2 regions of the Cyanobacterium stanieri LEGE 03274 genome follow, and region 1 is predicted to be linked to the other one. Evidence: predicted binding sites of a transcription regulator. Region 1 holds the regulator's gene; the other holds the start of a gene.

Region 1 (7,619 bases):
GATTGGGAAAAGGCAGAAACACTATGGAGAAAAGAATCTAATTGGGTAAAGGTGGCTAGAATATGTGAAGCCCAAGAAAAATGGGCAGAAGCCGCCCAAATTTGGCAAGACTTACAAGAATGGGAAAGAGCGGCTAAAATATGGGCTAAAATTAATCAACTAGAATTAGCGGCCCCCTGTTACGAAAAAGCCCAATTGTGGCAAGAGGCAGAATATTGTTGGCAACAAGTGGGTAATATTGATAACCTTGCCCTTCTGGCTGAATTTCAAGGAGATTGGCAAAAAGCGGCCCACATTTGGGAAGAAGAAAAGCAATGGTTTAATGCTGGAAAGGCTTGGGAAAAAGCAGAGGAAATCAAAAAAGCAGCCCTTTGTTATCAGCGTGATAATAGTTGGCAGGAGGCACAAAATTGCTGGTTGAGGTTAAATGATTTTCGTCAGGTGGCAATCTGTTGCGAAAAACAAAGCGCTTGGCAGAATGCGGGGGAGGCTTGGTTAAAGGTAGGGGAGTTGGAAAAGGCTGCTATCTGTTTTGAAAAAGGAAATAGTTGGCAGGATGCCCAAAGTTGTTGGCAAAAGTTACAAAATTATAGTCAAGTGGCAATGTGTTGCGAAAAACAAAGGGATTGGCAGAATGCGGGAGAGGCTTGGTTAAAGGTAGAGGAATGGGAAAAGGCGGCTATCTGTTTTCAAAAGGGAAATAGTTGGCAAGATGCCCAAGGTTGTTGGCAGAAATTACAAAATTATAGTCAAGTGGCAATGTGTTGCGAAAAACAAAGGGATTGGCAGAATGCAGGGGAGGCTTGGTTAAAGGTAGAGGAATGGGAAAAGGCGGCTATCTGTTTTCAAAAGGGAAATAGTTGGCAGGATGCCCAAGATTGTTGGCAGAAGTTACAAAATTATCATAAGGTGGCCATTTGTCTGCAAAAACTTGATAAATGGGCAAATGCCGCCCAAACTTGGGAGTCTTTGCAAAATTGGCAAAAAGCAGGAGATGCTTGGCTACAGGCGGAAAATACCGAAAAATCAGCTCTATGCTATGAAAATGGCGGTTTTTGGGCAAAAGCTGAGATTCTTTGGGAGAGGCAAGAAAATTGGCTAAAATTAGCATACGTTTGTGAAAAACAGCAAAAATGGCAAAAAGTTGGTTATGCCTATGAACAAGCCCAAGAATGGGCGAAAGCTGGGGCAATATATGAACAAATTCTAGGATATGCAGAGGCAGAAAAATGCTGGATTGAGTTAAAGGATTGGCAGAAGGTAGCCTATGTTTGTGAGCAACAATCGAAGTGGCGGGAGGCAGGAAAGGCTTGGGCAATGATTCAAAATTGGCATTCTTGCGCTTTGGCCTATGAAAAGGGTGGTTATTGGCTCGAAGCCTTCGGGGCTTGGGAAACTGATGGTAATTGGGTTAAAGGTGCGATCGCTCTTGAACAAGGTAAAATTTATGATCAGGCAGCCCAAATATGGTTAAAAACAGACTTAGAGGATAAACAGGAAAAAGCCGCAGTGAATTATGAATTAGCCGAGCAATGGGATTTGGCAGAAGAATGTTGGCGCACCATTCCCCGTTGGGATAAAATCGCCCTTTGTTGTGAAAAACAAGGCAAAGAAAAAGAAGATTTAGCCATTGAAGCATGGTTAAATGCGGGTAATAAATTAAAAGCAGCCAATCTATTACGGCGCGCTGGAAAATGGAAGGAGGCCGCAGGTATTTTTATCTCAAGTTAGTAATCTCTTATAAATAAACTCCGCTCGGGATTTGTCAATATGCTTCGGTTTCAGGTTTTGGGTGTCAGGTTAATGATTTAGCCAAAGTATAATCAATTATGTAAAATGCGATTAGTAAAGTTTACTATCACCCACCTCAAATCTTTAGCCCATTGCCCATTGCCCGTCCTCCATCAAATATTATCCCAAATTCAGATTAACCAAGATCTTTTTGTCGATTTCCCAGCAATATTCGATAATAAAAAAGTAAATATTGAGAAATGTAACAAAATGGCCGATCAACTAATTAGAGCAACCGCAGCCGATGGCGGTATCCGTGCAGTGGGAGTAATCACCACCAAAAGTGTACAAGTAGCCAAAGATAGACATAACTTATCCTATGTTGCCACCGCCGCCCTAGGTAGGGCGATGTCTTCGGGTTTATTACTCGCCTCTAGCATGAAACAAGAAGGCTCAAGGGTAAATATCAAAATTAAAGGAAATGGGCCTTTAGGGGGAATATTAGTAGATGCAGGGTTAGATGGTACCGTCAGGGGTTATGTGGCTAATCCTTCCGTGGAATTACCCCCCAATGCCATGGGAAAATTAGACGTTGGTAAGGCAGTGGGTAAAGAAGGTTTTTTGTATGTCATCAAGGATGTGGGCTATGGCTACCCTTATTCTAGTACCGTAGAACTTATTTCTGGAGAAGTAGGGGAAGATATTGCCAATTATTTAGTAAATTCCGAGCAAACCGCATCGGCTTTGTTGGTGGGGGTATTTGTGGGCAAGGATGGAGTTACTGCTTCCGGGGGAATTTTATTACAAGTGTTACCCAAGGCTTCCCATGATGAAAATTTGATTGCTACCTTGGAAGGGCGCGTTGGGCAGTTAAAGGGTTTTACTCCTCTACTTAGACAGGGTAAAAGTTTAACGGATATTTTTAATGATTTGTTGGGGGATTTTGGTTTACATATTTTCCCTGAGGTACAAATGGTTAGGTTTGATTGTAGTTGCTCTTTTGATCGTATGTTAGGGGCTTTGAGAATGTTGGGGGTGGATGAATTGGAAGATATGATTGTCACTGATGGCGGTGCGGAGGCTACTTGTCATTTTTGCAATGAGGTTTACCATGCTACCCCTGAGCATTTACGGGAAGTTATCGAAAATATTAAGGCTCAGTAAATTCATAGTTAAACAATTTCTTGCCAAGGGGGTAAAACCCCTTGTTTGTTATTACATGGATTGAATGGTTTTTATGGCTTCGTCAACGTGGGCTTTAAAGTCTAGCATGGAGTCAAAGATATGTTTAACAATACCTTCTTTATCAATGACGTAAGTAACTCTCCCTGGTAGAATAAAAAGGGTGGAGGGTACACCAAATAGTTTTCTGACTTTATTTCCTTGATCGCTTAGTAAGATGAAGGGAAGGTTATATTTTTGGGCAAATTGTTGATGGGATTGGGGGCTATCTCCACTGATGCCGATGACTTCTGCCCCTGCATCGGTAAATACTTCGTAGCTATCTCTAAAGGCGCAAGATTCGGCGGTACATCCGGGGGTGTCGTCTTTGGGATAAAAGTAAATAACGAGGGATTTTTTGCCGATGAAGTCTTCGATATTAATTTTTTCTCCGTTTGCTGAAGGTAAGGTAAAGTTAGGAATGCGATCGCCTATTTTCAATGCAGACATAATTAATGATATATAAAGGTTTATAGTAATATTCTATATTGCCTTATGACTCTATGTTAGAGGGTTATAAAAGTTGATGCCCTATAGGGGTATTGAAAAAATAACGACGATATTAAAACATAGAAAGGGTATATTATCTTTACTATATTTTCCATGTTAAAAAAATCATTATGGTTTAGTTCTATTTTGATTATTTCTACTTTATTTTCTCCTGTTAAAACCTCTGCCCATGGGGTTTTGCTTGAATATGAAAAGGTAGGGGCGATCGCCCTTAAAGCTCAATATGACACTGGACAACCGATGAAAAATGCCCAAGTGCTGATATATGCACCAGATACAAGTCAAGAGCCTTATTTACAAGGTATAACCGATGAAAATGGTAATTTTACTTTTTATCCGGCTCAAAATACTACGGGAACTTGGACTGTAAAGGTTACCACCGCAGGTCATGGCAGTATTATTAATATACCTATTCTATCATCTGATGTGGGGAAAATTACCCCAGATAATAATATTAATAACCAAGAAAATAACAATGTTATTTTTAATTCTAGTCAAGGTCAAATTTCTAATAACATATCAGCAACTCCCAACAATGGACAAAAGTTATTAATGGCGATGTCAGGGGTATGGGGATTAGTCGGCACGGCTCTATTTTTTTCCCGTTCTAATAAAGAAAAATTTCAATAACAATTATTACTATTTATTATTAAAATATATTTGCTCAAATGCACATTCCTGATGGTTTACTATCTCCCACCGTTTCAATTTCGGGTTATGCTATGACAGGGGGCTTAACGTGGTTTTGTCTCCGACAAATTCATAAAATACCTAACTATCAAGAACAAATACCTAAAGCCTCTTTATTAACTGCTGTTTTTTTCGTTTCTTCACTGATACATATTCCCATTCCTCCTTTTAGTATTCATTTAATTTTAAACGGTTTAATGGGTATTATGTTAGGATATTTTTCTTTTCTGGGCATTTTAATTGGCCTATGTTTTCAGGCAGTTTTTTTTCAACATGGTGGTTTATCTACCCTAGGAATTAATGGTATTATTTTGGGTTTACCTGCTTTGATTAGTTATTTTTTATGGCATTGCAAAAAGTATAGTTTATTTAACTTTAAGATAGACAAAAATATTATATTTTTTTTGGGTGGATTTTTAGGAGTTTTTCTATCGGCATTATTATTTATTTCTATTAATCTTGCTAATATCAGCCCTGATTTAAATATAGAATTAGAAAGAGCAACTTTTTTTACCTCTCTAATAGGTTACGGTATTCAAGGAATTATTGAAGGTATTTTAGTAGTTATTGTTATTTCTTTTTTTGAAAAAATTAAGCCAGAAATTATTAGTAACTAATTTTTTTATAATACTAATATCTTTTTCGTTTTATTAACTGATTTTACGTTCTCATATTTTTTTTAGCAGGTGGCAGGTTAAAAATATGAAAAGTTTTTATTAAGTTATTGAGGAAGTGAAAATAAGACCATTAATTAATGTAGAGTTGTTCTAAATTTTTGAACCTGATACCCGATATCTAACACCTCATCTCCCCTACTCCTCATCTCCTTAACCCCCCATCAACCAGTAATCTGCAAACTAACCATAATGAGAATGAAACGTTATACTATCAAAATATAAATATTTTATAAAACTTCGTTTTGTTCACCATCAACCAATTTTTGTACGATGACTGTTCAAGTTAACCTTAATGAACGCCATCAAAGAATATTACAGGCAACGGTTAAACATTATATAGCTACTGCCGAACCTGTTGGCTCAAAAACCTTAATTCAAGAATATGATTTTAGTGTAAGTTCTGCCACTGTGCGTAATGTCATGGGTAAGTTGGAGAAAGCAGGTTTTCTTTATCAGCCTTATACTTCGGCGGGGCGTATTCCTTCGGATTCGGGTTATCGTATTTATGTAGATCGACTTTTACCTTCTAAAAAACCTTTAAAAAAGTCTTTGGCGAAAAATCTCAGTCGTCAAATGGGAGCGCCACAGAAAAATTATGAGATTTTATTTAAAAAAATTACTCAGGTTTTATCGGATTTGAGTGGTTGTATTGCCTTAGTTACCCTTCCCCAAACTGCTAGTAATATTATCTACCATTTACAGTTGTTGAGGATTGGGGAACAAAAAATTATGTTGGTGATGGTGATTGATAATTATCAAACGGAGTCGGTATTATTTGACCATCAAGATTTTAATTTAGATCATGATCATCAGATGGGGGAGGTAATTGATCAGGAATTGCAGATGTTGTCTAATTTTCTTAATCATAAACTCAAGGGGCGATCGCTCTTAGACATAGATAATTTAGATTGGAGTGAGTTAGAACAAGATTTTAAACAATATGCCCACTTTATTAACCATCTTTTGGATAAAATTACCGAAAACTACCGTATTTCCAATTACAGTCCCATTCTGGTACAAGGTATTGCCAAGATGGTGCGTCAGCCTGAATTTGCCCAGATAGAACATTTACAAATTTTATTACAATTACTAGAAGAGGAACAGGAAAAACTTTTCCCTGTGGTATTTAATTTAGATGAACAAAAGGAATCTTTTTCCAAAGTAAAAATTACCATCGGTTCGGAAAATCCCCTTCAATCTATGCACTATTGCAGTTTAATTTCTTCTAATTATTATCAAGGTACTTACCCTGTGGGCAGTGTGGGCATTATTGGCCCCACTCGCATAGCCTATGAAGATGCGATCGCCCTTGTGGAATCCACCGCCGATTATCTTACCAATGCCATGGAGGAGTAGGGGTGATGGGGAGTAGGTTATTTTAATAACTGATCCTCGATATAAAATATTGTTTAAGTTAGTGAATCATATCAAGTCCGCCTGACCACTTATAAATTAGTAATATCAATTAGTTCAATTTATTGAACGAACTACTCTTAGCCGTGTAATTCATTATACGGTGGGCAGTACATCTACTATTGCCCATTCCCTGCCTTAACCAGAAAATTTGATAATAAATCATCCTTCTTTTTGTAAAACTTCCTCAAAGGGAAAATCATTGGCGGCCATGACAAAAGCAACGGTAGGTAAATTTTCCGTTCTTTTCAACCAACTATGGTAATATTCGGCAAAGTTTTCATCGGCGGGGGCTAAACCCAAAAAGATTAAATCAGCGCCCCGAGAGTTTTCCTGCAAAATATCATCAAAGGAACTTTCTTCACTGACAATAACTTCGGGAATCAGTTCTATATTTAGTTTTTGAATAAGCTCCCTAATGTTGTTTTTTGTCGGTTCTAGGGCGTTAGGATTACCGACAACTAATTTGAGGTAAATGTTCGCCCGTGACCAGTGCCAGTCGTTTTTGAGCAGATAAGCAAGTAAAATCATCAGACTACCATTGGCTTGCATTCCCCCCCACCAAACATCGATACGGCGATGCTTACCCAGTGGATTGGTGGGGTTTTGTTTGAGGATAAGGATATTTCTGTTTAATTGATGAATTTGGCTAACCATCTGGCAATAGTCTTGATGCCCTTGCCAATCATCCCTTAGCCAAGCGGTGCTACTACCGAGAATGATGGTATTAGGGGTTAAAGCACCAATCCCGTAGCTTTCTACCAATTTAGGCACGATGCCAAAGGTGTCATCAGAGCGAACAATTTTTACTAATCCTTGTACTTCATTTTTGGTTAAGTATTCCTTGACGGTATTTTCGAGGTTTTGTTTACTTTGATAGTCTCGTCTTTCGGGAATGACACTGGCAACGGTTAAAAAGCCTTTGTGGTTAAAACTGTCGGCTAATTTGACCAATGACCAATTTTTCTGGGGAGAATGGAAGAAAGTGAGGATATGGGGACGCCAATTTTTGGGATCTGGGATTTCTTCTTCTACTTGATAAATCCCTGTGCGTAGTAATGCCATCCACATTCCCCGACGGCTATCCCCCCAAGTTACTTGTAATTCCTGTCTTTGCAGATATAGATAAATACCTAAGACGATAATGGCGGCGACTATAGTGGCGATCGCATTTATGAGAAACATTACCCCTAAACAACCCAAAGCACCAGTTACCGACAAACTCCAATGGATTTTGAAGGTGGGGCGAAAGGAAGGGGAATCGAGGAAACTTTCAATACCTGCGGAGGCGTTTAACACTAGGTAAGTAGTCAGGAAAAACATGGTTAAAATGGGAGCAATCAAGTTTAAATCCCCTAAACATACCGCCGCTACGGC
Region 2 (7,619 bases), on a different contig from region 1:
AATGAGGGTTGTACCGCCCCCAGGTACGATTCCTTCTTCTACCGCCGCTTTAGTGGCATTAAGTGCATCTTCGATGCGTAATTTACGCTCTTTTAAATCAGTTTCCGTGGCTGCCCCTACTTTAATTACAGCTACACCACCAGCTAATTTAGCGATGCGCTCTTGTAGTTTTTCGGCATCATATTCGGAGTCTGTTTCTTCGAGTTGTTTACGGATTTGGGCGACTCTTTTTTGTACATCGGCGGTGTTACCGGCATCCGCCACGATGGTGGTATTGTCTTTTACGATGGTGACTTTACGTGCTTTTCCTAGTTCATCTAATTTGACGGTATCTAAAGTTAAGCCGATGTCTTCGGAGATTACTCTACCCCCTGTGAGAATGGCAATATCTTCTAACATGGCCTTACGGCGATCGCCAAAACTTGGTGCTTTAATCGCTGCGACATTTAATACGCCTCTGGCTTTGTTAACTACGAGGGTGGCGAGGGCTTCCCCTTCAATGTCTTCGGCGATAATGAGTAAAGGAGCGCCTGCACGGGCAACTTCTTCTAAGACAGGGACGAGATCTGCGATCGCATTTATTTTTTTATCAGTAACTAAGATTAAAGCATTTTCTAACTCAACGATTTGCTTTTCTTGGTCAGTGATAAAATAGGGAGACATATAACCCCTGTCAAGTTGCATCCCTTCTACAACTTCTAATTCAGTAGCTAAAGACTTAGATTCTTCTACGGTGATAACCCCATCTTTTGTTACCTTATCCATGGCATGGGCAATCATATCGCCAATTTCTTGGTCATTTCCCGCAGAAACAGAAGCCACTTGAGCAATGACATCTCCCTGCACAGGTTGTGCCATGGCAGAAATTTCTTTTACAGCCAAGGCGATAGCTTTGTCCATACCACGACGTAAAGCCACAGGATTAGCCCCTGCGGTAACGTTTTTAAGCCCCTCGTGAATCATAGCTTGGGCGATAACCGTAGCGGTGGTAGTACCATCCCCAGCCACATCATTAGTTTTTGAAGCAACTTCCCTAACTAATCTTGCTCCAGCATTTTGAGAAGGATTTTCCAACTCTACTTCTTTGGCGACGGAAATACCATCTTTTACAATTTCGGGGGCTCCAAATTTTCTTTCTAATAATACATTTCTACCTTTAGGCCCTAAGGTGACTTTAACAGCATTGGCTAAAGCGTTAACTCCTTCCTCTAAGGCTCTTCTGGATTCTTCTCTAAAAGATACAATTTTAGACATAAATAATAATTCTCATGAGGATATATTTTTTCTCCATAAATAAATTTAGCACTCTTAGAGCGTGAGTGCTAATACGGTTATCTGCACCTTTTCAAAATTGGCAAATCAAAATTTTAGGTTGCTCATTTGGGATATGATTTTCCATGGAGGAGAAAAATGGTTTTCTTAAATTCTTATAATTTGTCATTCACCATGGCTAATTGCTCCATTAACCAGTCGATTTCTCGACTAATATCGGATTTATAGCGCTCCAGGGCTATCGCTTGAAAACAATCATCATAAACTATCTGTAAATCTTGATCATCTAACTTTAGTTGACATACCTTTAAGCGATGCTCCAATAAATGTAAACGATCATGGGGTTCAAGGTAACTAAAAAAGAAAAACTTAATCATAAACCGAGAACGAGCATTAACCCAACTCTCGTGGGGATGTTCTAACATTTTTTCTAGCCATTTTGTCTTTCCTGCGGGGGTAATACTATAAATTTTGCGATTATTATTTCCATCTTCTTGCTCAACAATTAATTCTTTTTCTAATAAACGTCTCAGTAACGGGTAAATTGCTCCATAATTAACACTAATACACCCGCTCATAAACAATTCCATCTGTTTCTTTAATAAATAGCCATGTAGTGGCTCTTTTTGTAACAAACCTAAGGTTGCTAACTCTAACATATTTTTTTGATTCTATTTTTTTATATCAGATTGATATATTTTGTTGATATAATTAAACTTAATAAAAATTTACCATCAACATTAGTAAACCAAGATCTGATATGACGAATCCTAATTCTGCCCCTAGTGAAGTGTCAAATGTTGAAGAAAAAGAAGAAGGTACTATAAACCCTGAATCTGAAGCCAAGAAAAAATCATTTTCCCCTTGGTGGGTAGTGGGTGCATTAGCCTTTTTAGCCATATTGGGGGGTGGTGGTACTCTCCTATTCAACGGTAATGAAAACGGGGGCGATCGCACAGGGGCCATGGCAGGGCAACCCCAAGCCTCCCCAGTGAAGTTGCAAACCCTAGAACCAGAAATAGTGCAAGATAGCAGCACCATTGTGGGTAGATTAGATGCCCCTAGGGCCGTAACCGTCAGATCAGAAATTAACGGCAGAATTAGGAGTATCTTGGTGGCCGAAGGAGAAAGGGTGAGTGCGGGGGAGATAATTGCCAGGGTAGAAAGTGATCAACTAGAAGCCGAATTAAATCAAGCCCAAGCCCAACTAGAAAGCGTCCGTTCCCGTTTAGCCCTCCTTAGAGCGGGAAATCGTCCCGAAGAAATAGCCCAAGCCCAAGCCCAGTTGAACGGGGCGATCGCACGGTTAAACAACGCCAGACAGGGGGCAAGGCCAGAGGAAATCGCCGAAATTCAAGCCCAACTAGACTCCGCCCGGGCCGAGTTAGAACTAGCCCAAGAAAGAACCAGAAGATATAGGGTTTTATTTGAAGAAGGGGCCATATCCCAAGACGAATTCGATGAATTTGTCACAGAAGAACGTCAAGCCCAAGCATCCGTAAACCAAGCCCAGAGAAGATTAGATGCTCAACGCAAAGGCAGAGACTCCGACCTAAACGCCCTACAAGCAGATGTAGAACAAGCTAGACAAAACCTACAACTGCTCAGAAACGGCACAAGACAAGAAGAAATCGCACAAGCAGAAGCCGAAGTTTCCCAAGCCAGTGCCAGGGTAAACACCGTAGAAGTACAGATCGAAAAAGCTCAAATAATAGCCCCCTTCACAGGCATCGTCGGCGATATTCCCGTCAAAGTAGGAGATTTCGTCACCGCAGGAGATTCATTAACCACCATCACCGAAAACGACTTACTAGAAGCAAACTTATCCATTCCCCTAGAAGAAGCAAATCGATTACAACTAGGGCTACCTGTGGAAATTATCAACAACCAAGGAGAAATTCTCACCACAGGGGAAATAAGTTTTATTGCTCCCCAAGTCAATACCAATAGTCAATTAGTGTTAACCAAAGCAACCTTAAACCCATCTCAAAATAATCTGTTTAACCAAACCTCCATCAGAGCAAGAATTATCTGGCAAGAAAGCCTTGGTATAGTTGTTCCCTCCGCTGCCGTTTCTAGGATGGGTGGTAATAACTTTGTTTTTGTGGCAGAAAGTGCCGAAAACCCTCAAGGGGAAGAACCATCATTGATTGCCCAACAGCGCCCCGTGCAATTAGGCGATTTACAAGGGAATAACTATGAAGTAATAGAAGGATTAGAAGAAGGGGAACAAATTGTTAGTGCAGGAATTTTAAACCTTCAAGATGGCTCTCCCATCATGCCCCTGCCTCCTGAACAAAATGGAGAGATGCCCCAATAACCCAATGGTTGTAGGTAAGCAAAAGGCAAGGGAGCATAATTATTGTCCATTACCCCATGTTATCTGGAACTCAAATTATTTATTATCAATTATCCACTATCTATTAATAACCAATGTTCGTTGATTTTTTTATCAGAAGACCAGTATTTTCCACCGTTTGCGCCCTGATAATTTTGTTAGTAGGTACTATCAGTATTGTCACTTTGCCCATTGCCCGTTTTCCTGACATTGCCCCCACCCAAATTCAGGTTACCGCCAACTACACAGGGGCAGATGCGGAGGTAGTGGAAAACACCGTTACCAATATTCTCGAAAGACAAATTAACGGAGTGGAGGGGTTAAGATATATTTCCTCAAGTAGTACCAATTCAGGTACAAGTAGTATTACTGCCACCTTCGATTCTTCTCGGAATAAAGATTTAGCGGCCGTGGATATTCAAAATCAAATTTCTGTGGTCGAATCCCAGTTACCCGATGTGGTTCAAAGAACAGGGGTTACGGTAAGCCAACAATCTAACAATATTTTGATGGGTTTTGGGATGTTTAGTGACAATGGACAATATGATAATGATTTTTTAAGTAATTATGCCGAAAGGTTTTTAGTGGATGCCCTCAAACGGATTGAGGGGGTAGCCGATGTGACGGTATTTGGAGAAAGACGATATGCCATGCGTTTATGGGTTGATCCTAATCGTCTCAGTAGTCGTGGTTTGACCACCATAGATGTGGAAAATGCCTTACGGGAACAAAATGTTCAGGTGGGGGTTGGTGCTGTGGGTGCTGAACCTGCGGTGGAAGGGCAAGAATTTCAAATTTCTTTACGGGCGGTAAGTCAGTTAACTGAGCCGGAGGAGTTTGAAGATATTATTTTAAGTACCGATGAGGAAACGGGATCTTTAATTCGTTTTAAGGACGTGGGTAGGGTTGAGTTAGGGGCCCAGAATTATGGCTCTTTTGTGCGTTTCCGAGGGGTGGAAGCGGTAGGCATTGGGGTATATCAGTTACCTGGTTCTAATGCCCTTGAGGTGGCGGATAATGTGAAAATGAGAATGGCGGAGTTAGCCGAGCAGTTTCCCGATGGTATTAATATTCAGTTGGCTTTTGATACTACGGGTTTTATTCAGGAGTCTTTGGATGAGGTGATTATTACCCTATTGATGTCGGTGGGGTTAGTAATTTTGATCATTTTGGTCTTTTTACAAGATTGGCGCACCACTTTGATTCCTTCTTTGACTATTCCTTTGTCTTTGGTGGGAACTTTTGCTTTTGTGAGGGCTTTTGATTTTTCCATCAATACTTTAACTTTGTTTGGTTTAACTCTGGCAACGGGGTTAGTGGTGGACGATGCGATCGTGGTAGTAGAACAAATTTATCGTTATATTCAAGATCGAGATATGGAATCCCATCAGGCGGCTAGTGACTCAATGAAGCAGTTGACGGGAGCTGTTATTGCGACTTCTTTGGTGTTGATGGCGGTGTTTATTCCTGTGACGTTTTTCCCCGGTACAACGGGGGCTTTATATCGGGAGTTTGCTTTAACCATTGCTTTTTCTATTGTTATTTCTACTTTTTTGGCTCTGACTCTCACTCCTTCTCTGTGTGCTTTGTTATTGAAGAAAGGACAACATCCCCCCGCTTGGATTGAGCCTTTTTTTAATGGATTTAATTCTATTCTCGATTGGTTAACTTTGAGGTATGAGGGGACGTTAAAATTTTTGGCTAGGTTTAAATTTTTTGTGGTGGGAATTTTTGCGGTATTGATTGCGGTGACGGGATGGTTATATACGTCTGTGCCGACGGCTTTTGTGCCTGATGAGGATCAGGGCTATTTTATTACCATTGTTCAAGCACCTGAGGGGGTTTCTTTGCAATATACTAGCGATGTGATGGCTCAGGTGGAAGATATTATTTTGGAACTTCCTGATGTGGTGGGAACTTTCGCCATTGGGGGTTTTTCTTTTGGGGGTAATACTCCTAATCAGGGCATTATTTTTACTCCCTTAGAATCCTGGGGCGATCGCCCTAACCCCAATCAATCTGTCCAAGCGATTATCGGTCAATTATTTCCTAAGTTTGCCATGATTCCTGAGGCGAGGATTATTCCCATTAACCCCCCTGCCATTCAAGGTTTAGGGGCGTTTGGTGGTTTCACCTTCAATTTACAGGATCGACGCATTAACCCCGATTTACAATCCATGGTGCAGGTGATGGGGCAGTTTTTGGGGGCAGCCAATCAGGATGAAGCATTGACGGCGGTGTTTACTCAGTTTGCGGCCAATAGTCCTCAATTGATTGTGGAGGTGAATCGGGAAAGGGCGAAGGTGCTAGATGTGGATTTAGACGACGTTTTTAGCACTATGTCAACCATGATGGGTGGTTCTTATGTCAATGATTTTACCATGCAACAAAGGTCTTATCGAGTCTATGTGCAAGGGGATAAGGAATTTAGGGCAAACCCTGAGAGCATGGATAACTTTTTTGTCCGCTCTGGGGCAGGGGAGATGATTCCCTTATCTAACCTTGTTACCATCACCCCAACGGTGGGGGCGCAAACCATTAACCACTATAATTTATTCCGCTCCATTGAAATCAATGGTTCTCCTGCTCCTGGATATAGTTCAGGGAATGCCATTGAAGCCGTAGAGGCGATCGCCTCTCAAGTATTACCTGCAGGTTTTGGCTATGAATGGACGGGAATTTCTTTGGAGGAAATTAGTGCTGGAAATGTGGCGGTTATTATTTTTGGCTTAGGTATTCTCTTTGTCTTCCTCGTTTTATCTGCTCAGTATGAAAACTATATCGATCCTTTAATCATCATTTTGGCCGTGCCTTTAGCTATTCTAGGCGCTTTACTAGCTCAAAGTTTGCGGGGTTTTAGTAATGATATTTATTGTCAAATTGGTTTAGTGATGTTGATCGGTTTAGCTAGTAAAAACTCCATTTTGATTGTGGAATTTGCTAATCAACTACGAGATGAGGGAATGTCCACGGTTAAAGCAGCCATCGAAGCCTCTAAACAAAGATTACGTCCCATTCTCATGACTGCCATTTCTACCCTCACAGGGATTTTTCCCCTCGTCATTGCCACAGGAGCAGGGGCGGGAAGTCGTCAATCCTTAGGTACGGCAGTATTTGGAGGAATGTTAGTAGCCACTTTCTTGAGTTTATTTGTCGTCCCCATTCTGTACATCGTCATCAAAATGGCCGTCGAAAAAGTCTTGCCCAGAAGACAAAATAAATTGATCACCGAATAGTTATCTAACCTGAGTTCGGGATAAAATTTATGGTCTTGTAAACAATTGACAATGGACAATTGACAGTTAATAAATTATGACCTAGCACCTAATACCAAATCCGAGTTAGAAAATATCTCATCCCTCGTCTTGCAATGAATTACAAGGCTAACAACTTATCGTTCAATAAATTGAACTAAAGTATATTTTGGTTGACGGATTTAGTATAAGCTATTATCCCCCTTACTCCTCATCTCCCATGCTCCCCATCACCTTAATACCTGCAACCCGTAACCTGAAACCTCACTATGCAGTGAGTAACAGTATATGTTATAATCACGACAGTCATCTATTCAAAATTAACACCTGTGGTAGCGACGAAAATTCCCCCAAACACACTTAACAATATTCCTAGAAGCGGATGGAGAGGCTTAATTGAAGAATATCGAGCCTATCTGCCCGTCACAGAAACCACCCCAGTTGTCACCCTGAGAGAAGGAAACACCCCTTTAATTCCTGTTCCCTACATTTCCAATCTCATTGGACGCAACGTTAAAGTATTTGTCAAATATGATGGTTTAAACCCCACAGGATCATTTAAAGACAGGGGAATGACCATGGCTATTACCAAAGCCAAAGAAGCAGGGGCAAAAGCTGTTATCTGTGCCAGTACGGGAAACACCTCGGCGGCTGCCGCTGCCTACGCCACGAGGGCTGGTTTAAGGGCTTTTGTTATTGTACCTGATGGTTATGTGGCCCTTGGTAAATTAGCTCAGGCGTTAATCTATGGTGCA

Evidence for each region. The regulator HrcA, encoded in region 1, represses chaperone genes, less so after heat shock. The targets are predictions, from matches to a motif close to TTAGCACTCNNANNNTNNGAGTGCTAA.
Region 2: a site for HrcA is predicted at 1,300-1,326, ahead of groL (chaperonin GroEL). Genes of this name have one in related genera too.

The regions. Positions count from the first base shown of each region.
Region 1 is NZ_JADEWC010000006.1:79,460-87,078, forward strand. It holds gene IQ215_RS04280 (tetratricopeptide repeat protein) at 1-1,731, shown strand, start outside; gene hslO (Hsp33 family molecular chaperone HslO) at 2,002-2,895, shown strand; gene IQ215_RS04290 (peroxiredoxin) at 2,947-3,402, opposite strand; gene IQ215_RS04295 (carboxypeptidase-like regulatory domain-containing protein) at 3,556-4,092, shown strand; gene cbiM (cobalt transporter CbiM) at 4,131-4,769, shown strand; gene hrcA (heat-inducible transcriptional repressor HrcA) at 5,100-6,185, shown strand; gene IQ215_RS04310 (Na-K-Cl cotransporter) at 6,405-7,619, opposite strand, start outside.
Region 2 is NZ_JADEWC010000018.1:38,037-45,655, reverse strand. It holds gene groL (chaperonin GroEL) at 1-1,254, opposite strand, end outside; gene IQ215_RS09135 (PadR family transcriptional regulator) at 1,428-1,931, opposite strand; gene IQ215_RS09130 (efflux RND transporter periplasmic adaptor subunit) at 2,033-3,592, shown strand; gene IQ215_RS09125 (efflux RND transporter permease subunit) at 3,706-6,846, shown strand; gene thrC (threonine synthase) at 7,194-7,619, shown strand, end outside.